One region of the Butyrivibrio fibrisolvens genome, then DNA from elsewhere that is predicted to be linked to it. Evidence: riboswitches for the same ligand, from Rfam matches in the RefSeq annotation. Region 1 holds a riboswitch; the other holds the start of a gene.
What was found. Region 1 has a riboswitch for cobalamin ahead of I7804_RS00955 (ABC transporter substrate-binding protein). Riboswitches for the same ligand answer to the same signal wherever they lie in the genome.

Region 1 (4,444 bases):
ACAGGAGACAGCTGTGACATCATGGCCATCATACCTGCTATCTGACGCCTTTTTAAAGATCCAAGATCTTGACCCAATATGCTGATATTGCCCTTATATCCAATAAGTCCTGTAAGACTTCTTAGAAGGGTAGTCTTGCCGCTTCCGTTAGCCCCCATAATAGAGAGATTATGCCCGCATTCAAGGTCGAAACTTATATCACTTATTACAGGATCACTTCCATATCCGGCTGACAGATTCGAAACAGATATTGCTTTCATAGTTAACCTCATGACTCTTTATTTCATACCTATGACTCTTTACTACCGCGAAGATACAACCATACAAAAAATGGCGCACCTATAACTCCCGTAACTGCTCCTACCGGAAGCTCTGACTCTACTGCTGTTCTTGCGACCATATCGCAAAACGCCATAAAAGCGCCTCCTACAAAAAATGACATAGGTACGACTCTCTTATGAGATGATCCAAAAACAATCCTGACTGCATGCGGAGCGATCAGATCCACAAATCCTATCGTTCCTGAAAAGCAGACTGATGCTCCTGTAAGAAGAGATGCAAGGAGAAGGAGTATTTTTTTCCTTGTTCTTACATTAACTCCCATTGCGTATGCCTGCTCATCACCAAATGACATGATATCCATAGATCTTGCATGATACAGTGTCACGATCATTCCGAATATACACAGCGGAAGGAGTACCTGCACGTGATACCACCTTTTGCCTGAAAATGACCCCATCGTCCATAACAGAAGCTGCTGTGAATGTGCTCTGGCAAAAGAGCTTACAAGAGTCATAACCGCATTGGTAAAAAGGGATACAACCATTCCAATAAGTATAACCGTATTGGAATGAAGTGTATTATCAAATCTTGAAGCGATAGCTATTACAAGAAGAACTGTAGCAAAACCAAATGCAAATCCAAAGGTCGGAAGAAGGAAGCTTCCAAGTGCAGGAATAGTGAACTGGGTCACTATGATTATAGATGCTCCAAGGGATGCTCCACTTGATACGCCAAGAGTATACGACGATGCAAGAGGGTTCTGAAGTACAGACTGCATGATGGCACCTGACAAGGCAAGTGCTCCTCCTACAAGGAATGCAGTCATGGCTCTGGGAAGTCTTATAGTCCACAGAATAGACGTAGTTGCAGCAAGTTCATCCGGAATATATGTTCCGAAGATCTTACCTCCAAGGATTGTCATGGCATCCTTTAAAGGGATATCTACACTTCCTATTCCCATGCATATTCCGAGAATTATAAGACATACCAGAATCGTTATGACTTCAAGAGTATTTTTTCCAAAGCTTTTTTCTTTACTCATATACTAACCCCATGTCACTAATAGCTAATGGTTTCAATTGGTGAAAAAATAGCAGCCGGGAAACTACGCATATCAATGATATTGTTAAGTCCCCGACTGCATATATAAATCTATAGTAAAAGACTTTATAAAATGCCTTATGCCAGTTATCTAATGCTGGCATATAAGGCATCTGATGACTGGCAAAGTGCTTTTCTTAAGTCGTTTACTATGATATATTAGCGAGCTATTACTGCAAATGGATCTTCAAGATCTGCAAATACATCAGGATAGATGTACTTAGCCATCTCTACCATAGCACTTACTACGTGCTGGTTGGGCTGATTGAGCTCATTTGAAAGTTCCATAAGATATACATCGCCGTTAGCAACAGCTGTTACATTCTCCCAACCTGAAAGAGCAAGATGAGTATCTACTGCATCAGGAGTGAACATATCTGTAGAGATGATAACATCAGGATTTATAGCAATAGCATCCTCTTCTGTAAGTGAAGGCCAGCCTTCCTGATCTCCTGTAGCATTGATAGCGCCCAGCTTCTCGATCATCTCGCCAATGTATGTGTCTGAACCTGCAGAATAGATTGTAGGATAGTCAGCTGTAGGAGTGTTGGTCTCATAAAGGACTGTCTTCTTCTCATCATCTGAGATTGTAGATGCAAGCTCTTCAATCTGAGCAAGAGTATCATTCATCTCCTCTAATATAAGTTCTGCTTCTTCAGATGTACCTGTGCATGCTCCGATGAATGTGATGCTCTCACCGATCTCATCAAGTGATGATGCGCTTGGGATATCAGCAACGCAGATGCCGGCTTCACGAACAGAGGCATATACATCACTACCTGTAGCATAGCTCATGCCTGTTGTGAATATGATATCAGGATTAAGAGCTACGATTGATTCCTGATCAGGAGCCATCATATCATACTGAGGAACATCTGCTACAAGATCATCGCCATAATATTCATAAGAATATGTATCGCATGCTACGATATAATCTGAAAGTCCAAGGTCGATAAGAAGGCGTGTTGATGAAGGTGACATACTAACGATAGCATCAATCTCTGTAGGTACAGTGATCTCATTGCCTGCAAGATCTGTAGCAGGAGCTTCACTCAGTACTATAGCTTCTACTGCAGCAGTCTCTTCCTCAGATGACTCCTCTTGAGCGTTCGATGCAGCAGTATCTGCTTCATCGCTTGCCTTACTGGCAGCATCATCTGAATTTTCTGATACAGCTTCATCTTCTTTCTTGGAATCTGAAGATGCACATCCTACAAGCATTGTAAATGACAATGTTGTAGCCATCATTACTGATAACAGTTTCTTTTTCATAATATTCTCCATTCTGAAGCAAATCGAATCAGATTTGTATTCTTGATAGTGCTTCGCTATCAGGAACACATATGTTGACACATAGGGAATTTTATAAGAACACCGGACAAAAGGGCATAAATGCAAAATATTTGACCGGCACTTATCTATGGTCCCGTAGAATCTGTGCCAATATGAGGGCAGGTATCTGGCTTAGGAACACATTTTGATGGCGCCCTCTTAACTGTATCCGGCAGTTAAGCGCAGCCTTTGTTCCAACACAGTAGCGGCACTGTCCGGGAAGCTCGCCCGGTTCCCTGTTAGGTTTGCTGCAATCGGATAATTGTAGCAAACACCCACATACGTTCGAACCTTACCACAAAACGGACATGTAGTCAAATGATGCGAGAAATCGGGCCGATAGGTTGTGCCGGAGCCTTGTAAAATAGGGCAGATTTCGAGAGGCACTGGCGTGGAGCGGGTTACAAAGGATTTCCGCGTTATTGAGCGTGTTATAATTCAAGGCATGATATCTGGCTCCTTCTATTCTGGGGGCCGAAACTCGCTTACGCGGGGGCATGCGGCCCCCAATGCAGAATAGAAGGAGCCATCTATCACGCTCTTGAATTTAATAACACGCTCAAAAAACGCGGAAATCCTTTGTAACCCGCTCCACACCATTGCCTCTCGAAATCTGCCCTATTATACAAGGCTCCTGTGTTGCAATCAGACTTTTGTCTATATAGCTTTTGTAATAGAATAATATATAGACTCTTTTCATGAGTATATAACAAACATATCGCAAACTTTAAAACTAACGATCAATCTATCACCAAAAAGAAAAAGAGGCACTATGAAAGAGATTTTTTTTGATAAGGGAACATATTATAAGAAGCTATATTATGATTCGGAGTATTTTAAGGAGAATGGTGACTCTGATGCATCGCTCCATATAAAGGGCGCTGGGATGGATGCTACTACTATATCATGGTCTGATGGGGGATTTGACAAGGCGCCGGATGATGGCAGTATCAAGCTTGGCACATTTAGAAGCTATACCATGTTCGTATCGGGCAAGGAAGCTATCATCGAAGATCTTACTATTGAGAATACCGCGGGAGATGGACGTCTTAGAGGACAAGCTATCGCCCTTTATGCAGATGCTACGAATGTTATATGCAGACGTGTTCATTTAAAAGGGCATCAGGATACTCTGTTCATGTCTCCTCTTCCTCTTGAAGAAAGGGAGAAGGGCGGCTTCACAGGACCAAGAAAGGACTGCCCCCGTCTTATGACCACCCAGTACTACGAAGACTGTATTATAGAAGGTGATGTTGATTTTATATTCGGCGGAGCCAATGCCACTTTTAAGAACTGCACTATAGTATCACTATACAGGGCTCCTCTTCGTGATATGACTACTATATCAAAAGAACAGCCCGCTACATATGTTGAGCAGGCTGTTCAGGGATTCGTATGTGCTCCCAATACTCCAAATGGAGAATCCGGTTTACATTTTATAGATTGCAATTTTATAACCGACAGGTGCCCAGACGGATCTGTATATCTTGCACGTCCCTGGCGCCCTGACGGCGCAGCAGTTTTTGAAAACTGTACTTTTGGACCTCACATTCATCCAGATCTTTTTGCAGGATGGAAGGATATTCATACACTAGAGCCTACTGCTAGATTTACAAGCATTCGCCGCTAGCATTGTCACGCTTTTATGTCACAGTAGATAAATTCATAGATAAATAATTAAATATGAATGTACCAGTACGCAATAAATAATCCCGCTTATTCCCAGATA
Region 2 (4,444 bases), 230 kb from region 1:
TTTACAGATATACCGAGTGAAGACGTTATTCTTATCAAGGAAAGAGATATGAGAAGGCTCAATGTCATGGAGGGGTATTGTAAGACGACAGGATGCCTTAGGAATTATATACTTGAATATTTTGGAGAAAAAAATACAGAGCCCTGTGATAATTGTGGTAACTGCCATAAACATTTTATTGAAGAAGACAGAACAGAAGATGCCAAAAAAGTAATAAACTGCGTATTCGAGACAAGAGGAAGGTACGGCCTTAATATCATATTAGGGACACTTCTTGGTGCTAACAGAGCAAGACTCAAAGAACTTGGCATCGTGAATTACAGAACTTATGGCACACTTAAAGACAGGTCAGAAGCTGATCTTAGGATTCTTATAAATCAGCTTATCCTGGACGGGTATCTGTGCCAGACTGCTGACAAGTACAGTGTGATCCAGTTAGGTGATATAACCCCGTTAAAAGATCCGGCTACCCGTGTCATAGTTAGGACGACGCAGGCTAAGGAACCTGATAGTAATAAAGTAAGACAGATCAAGAAGAAAACAGATAGTCTTACCAAAGCTGGTTACGATCTTTTTGATATACTTAAAGCACTTAGAACTCAGATTGCCAGAGAAGAAGGCATGCCGCCATATATCGTCTTTAGTGATAAGACTCTCATCGATATGAGCGCAAAGGCTCCTCTTGACAGGGCAGCAATGCTGAACGTATCAGGTGTTGGTGAGATGAAATATGACAAGTATGGTCAGAGATTCATAAACGCCATAAGTTCATATTTAGACGAACATGAGGGAGTAGTAACCGCTATAACAGATAGCCAGGACGAAGCTGCAGATAATATTAAGGATGCAGCACCAGCACCTGCTAAAACTAAGGCCAAAGGTTCAAAAGGTTCAACAGCTCCAAAGGGGCATAAAGTCCCCTTTTATCTAAATCCTGAAGATGAAGATAAATATGAGTACAAAGACCTGTGCCTTGTATCTGAGATCAAAGATGAGCTTAACAGGATATCAACAGCAGACAATGCCAAGAATATATTCGGTACAGATATAACGAAATTCCTTACAGAAATGGGTTATATCGCAGAGAAAAATATAGGCGGAAGATTTATGATGGCTCAGACTGATGAGGGCCTTTCTAAAGGTATAGTTACTACTGAGAAAGTCAGTCAAAAAGGCAATACCTATCCGGTTCTGCTGTACCCAAAGCAGGTTCAGATGGAGATAGTAAGGCATTATGTGAAGTAAAGTAAAATAACTGATGATAAGAATCTTTGCCCTTATCTATTACTTATGTTATTATATCCATGAAATTTAATGAGACGGAAGGTGTTTACGGGTAGCTATACTTGCTACTGCGTAAGTGAAAAGGGAAGCGGGTGCAAATCCCGCACGAGCTCGTCACCGTGTTTTGTCTGGAATATATGCGTTCTTGCAAGTTGATCTTATATTGATGAACCTGCGTATAGGACTGCATAGCATCCAAGTCTCTTTCAATATGCCACTGGATAACTGGGAAGGCGAAAGAGACCATGCAATCAGCCGGGAGACCTGCCTGTCGTCGTACAAGGGTAACCAAGTCACGAGGAATTGACTGTACGAAGCTTTATGGTAAATGCTATTTTGGCATTTGCTTTAAACTTGTGTGCAAAAAGTCTTCGCTACTTGGTGAAGGCTTTATTTTTTTATCTAGGAGGAAATATTATGAAGAAAAAATTTCTGGCAGTACTTCTGACTGCAGCGATGTCATTTACAACTGTTGCCTGCGGACAGAATAGTTCAGGCCAAGATGAAACTGCTTCTAATGAAGCATCTGTAGAAAACACTGCACAGGCAGATGAAAATGCTGATGCTACCCAGGCAGAAACAGCTGCGGCAGATGCTGATGAAAAAGAAGGCGTTTTGGAAGACGGAACATATCAGGCTACATTTACTACAGACAGCACCATGTTCCATGTTAATGAAGCATATGATAATAAAGGAATCCTTACCGTAGAAGACGGCGAGATGACTATCCATATCACACTTCCATCCAAGAATATAGTAAATCTATTCCCTGGAAGCGCTGAGGATGCTCAGAAAGAGGGTGCAGAGCTTCTCGAGCCTACAATAGATACTGTAACATATGCAGATGGAACTACAGAAGAAGTTAACGGTTTCGATGTCCCTGTACCATACCTTGATGAGAGCTTTGCACTTGCACTTATAGGAACTAAGGAAGTATGGTATGACCATCAGGTAACAGTATCTGATCCGGTACCTTACGAAGGAGATGAAGATCAAATGGCAGCAGATAAGGTGGCAGATCTTATTGATTCAATCTACGTTCAGGAATATACAGATGATACATATGAAAACTGCGAGAAAGCAAAGGAAGCCTGGGACGCTCTTACAGATACTCAGAAAGAGCTTGTAGAAGGCGAGTATGCTGATCCTGATTACTTCGGAAGAGATACAGGAGATGCTTCCAAGGACGATCCGCTCAACGGCGATGATATAGGAGACAACGAGATCCTTGTAGTTAGCTTTGGTACATCCTTCAATGATAGCAGAGTCAAGGATATAGGCGGAATCGAGAAGGCTCTTCAGGAGGCATATCCTGACTACTCAGTAAGAAGAGCATTCACAGCTCAGATCATCATCAACCATATCTATGCAAGAGATGGTGAGAAGATCGACAATGTAGATCAGGCTCTTCAAAGAGCAGTAGATAATAATGTTAAGAATCTGATAGTTCAGCCTACACACCTGATGCACGGCGCTGAGTATGACGAGCTTGTTGAAACTCTTGCCCAGTATGAAGATAAATTCGAATCAGTAGCTGTAGCGCAGCCCCTTCTTGGAGAAGTTGGTGATGATGCAACAGTTATCAATGAAGACAAGGAAGCTGTAGCCAAGGCTATAACAGCTGAAGCTGTAAAAGAGGCAGGATATGCAGACCTTGACGAAGCTAAGGAAGCAGGAGTTGCCTTCGTATTCATGGGTCACGGAACATCGCATACAGCTAAGGTTACATACAGCCAGATGCAGACTCAGATGGATGAACTTGGCTATGACAACGTATTCATCGGAACTGTAGAAGGTGAGCCTGAAGAAACAGAGCTTTCAAACATAATCGAGGCTGTTAAAGCTGCAGGTTATACTAAAGTAGTTCTTCGCCCTCTTATGGTCGTAGCAGGTGATCATGCCAACAATGACATGGCAGGCGATGAAGAGGATTCCTGGAAGAGCGGCTTTGAAGCAGATGGAAGCTTTGAAGAAGTAAGCTGCCAGATCCTTGGACTTGGCGGCATCAAGGAAGTTGAAGATATCTATGTTGAGCACACAGGTGCAGTTATAAAATAATAAAACTTTATGGGAAAAAAACTAAAGCATTTATTTGAAATAACAAAATGGTTGTTTCTGATCATCTTTTCCCTATGTCTGGTTGGATGCGGTGGGATTTCCGATGGGGAATACACCGCATCTGTTGTAATGACAGGCGGAAGCGGGAAAGCGTATATAGAAAGTCCTTGCAAAGTTACTATTACAGATGGACAAGCGACAGCACACCTTGTATGGAGTAGCCCAAACTATGACTATATGATAGTGGATGGCGATACATATTATCCTGTTAATAAGGAGGGCAACTCTGAATTCGATATACCTGTGACTTTGGGCAAAGAGATGAAGGTTCAGGCAGATACTACTGCCATGAGTACCCCTCATCTTATTGACTATACTCTTTATATAACGCTGGATGATAGCACATATGGCAATAATCCTATAGATTCTGATAATGACAACAGTTCCGGTGCAAAAAGTGATATTAAGACCATCAGATATTCCATGGATCCTCCCAATATAGAAGGACTGACCTATATATCAACAGATGAGAATACTTATGCTAAGTGTTTTAAGATCCATAGATATGAGGATGGTTATACAGTTATAAGTATAGATGATGGAAGATCATATCTTCTTATACCTGAAGATAAGAACCTTACAGATGACATCTTAGAAGGTATATCAAAAAAATATACAGATGGCGAGGCGGAAGTGATAATCCCGCTCCATATGCCACTTGACAGTATATATCTTGCAGCATCGGGAGCTATGTGTCATTTTGACTCCATAGGAGCAGTCAGTGCTATAACAATGTCCGGAATAGAAGCAGATGACTGGTATATAGACAGCGCAAGAGAAGCGATGAACAGTGGAAGCATAGTATACGGTGGTAAGTACAGCGCTCCTGACTATGAACAGATTGTGATGTCGGATATAGATCTTGCAATTGAGAATACCATGATACTACATGTCCCCAAAGTTCAGGAGAAACTCGAACAGCTTATGATACCTGTATTTATAGACAGATCAAGCTATGAAGAAGATCCTCTTGGAAGATGTGAATGGATCAAGGTATATGGAGCCATGACCGGACTTGAAGATGAAGCAAGTTTGTCTTTTG

Region 2: another riboswitch for cobalamin. It lies ahead of I7804_RS00110 (sirohydrochlorin cobaltochelatase); the one in region 1 lies ahead of I7804_RS00955 (ABC transporter substrate-binding protein).

Annotation. Positions count from the first base shown of each region.
Region 1 covers NZ_CP065800.1:251,866-256,309, forward strand. Annotated here, with positions in the region: gene I7804_RS00945 (ABC transporter ATP-binding protein) at 1-260, opposite strand, end outside; gene I7804_RS00950 (FecCD family ABC transporter permease) at 290-1,324, opposite strand; gene I7804_RS00955 (ABC transporter substrate-binding protein) at 1,543-2,655, opposite strand; cobalamin riboswitch at 2,816-3,009, opposite strand; gene I7804_RS00960 (pectinesterase family protein) at 3,488-4,345, shown strand.
Region 2 covers NZ_CP065800.1:21,949-26,392, reverse strand. Annotated here, with positions in the region: gene recQ (DNA helicase RecQ) at 1-1,245, shown strand, start outside; cobalamin riboswitch at 1,308-1,571, shown strand; gene I7804_RS00110 (sirohydrochlorin cobaltochelatase) at 1,702-3,342, shown strand; gene I7804_RS00105 (ABC transporter substrate-binding protein) at 3,352-4,444, shown strand, end outside.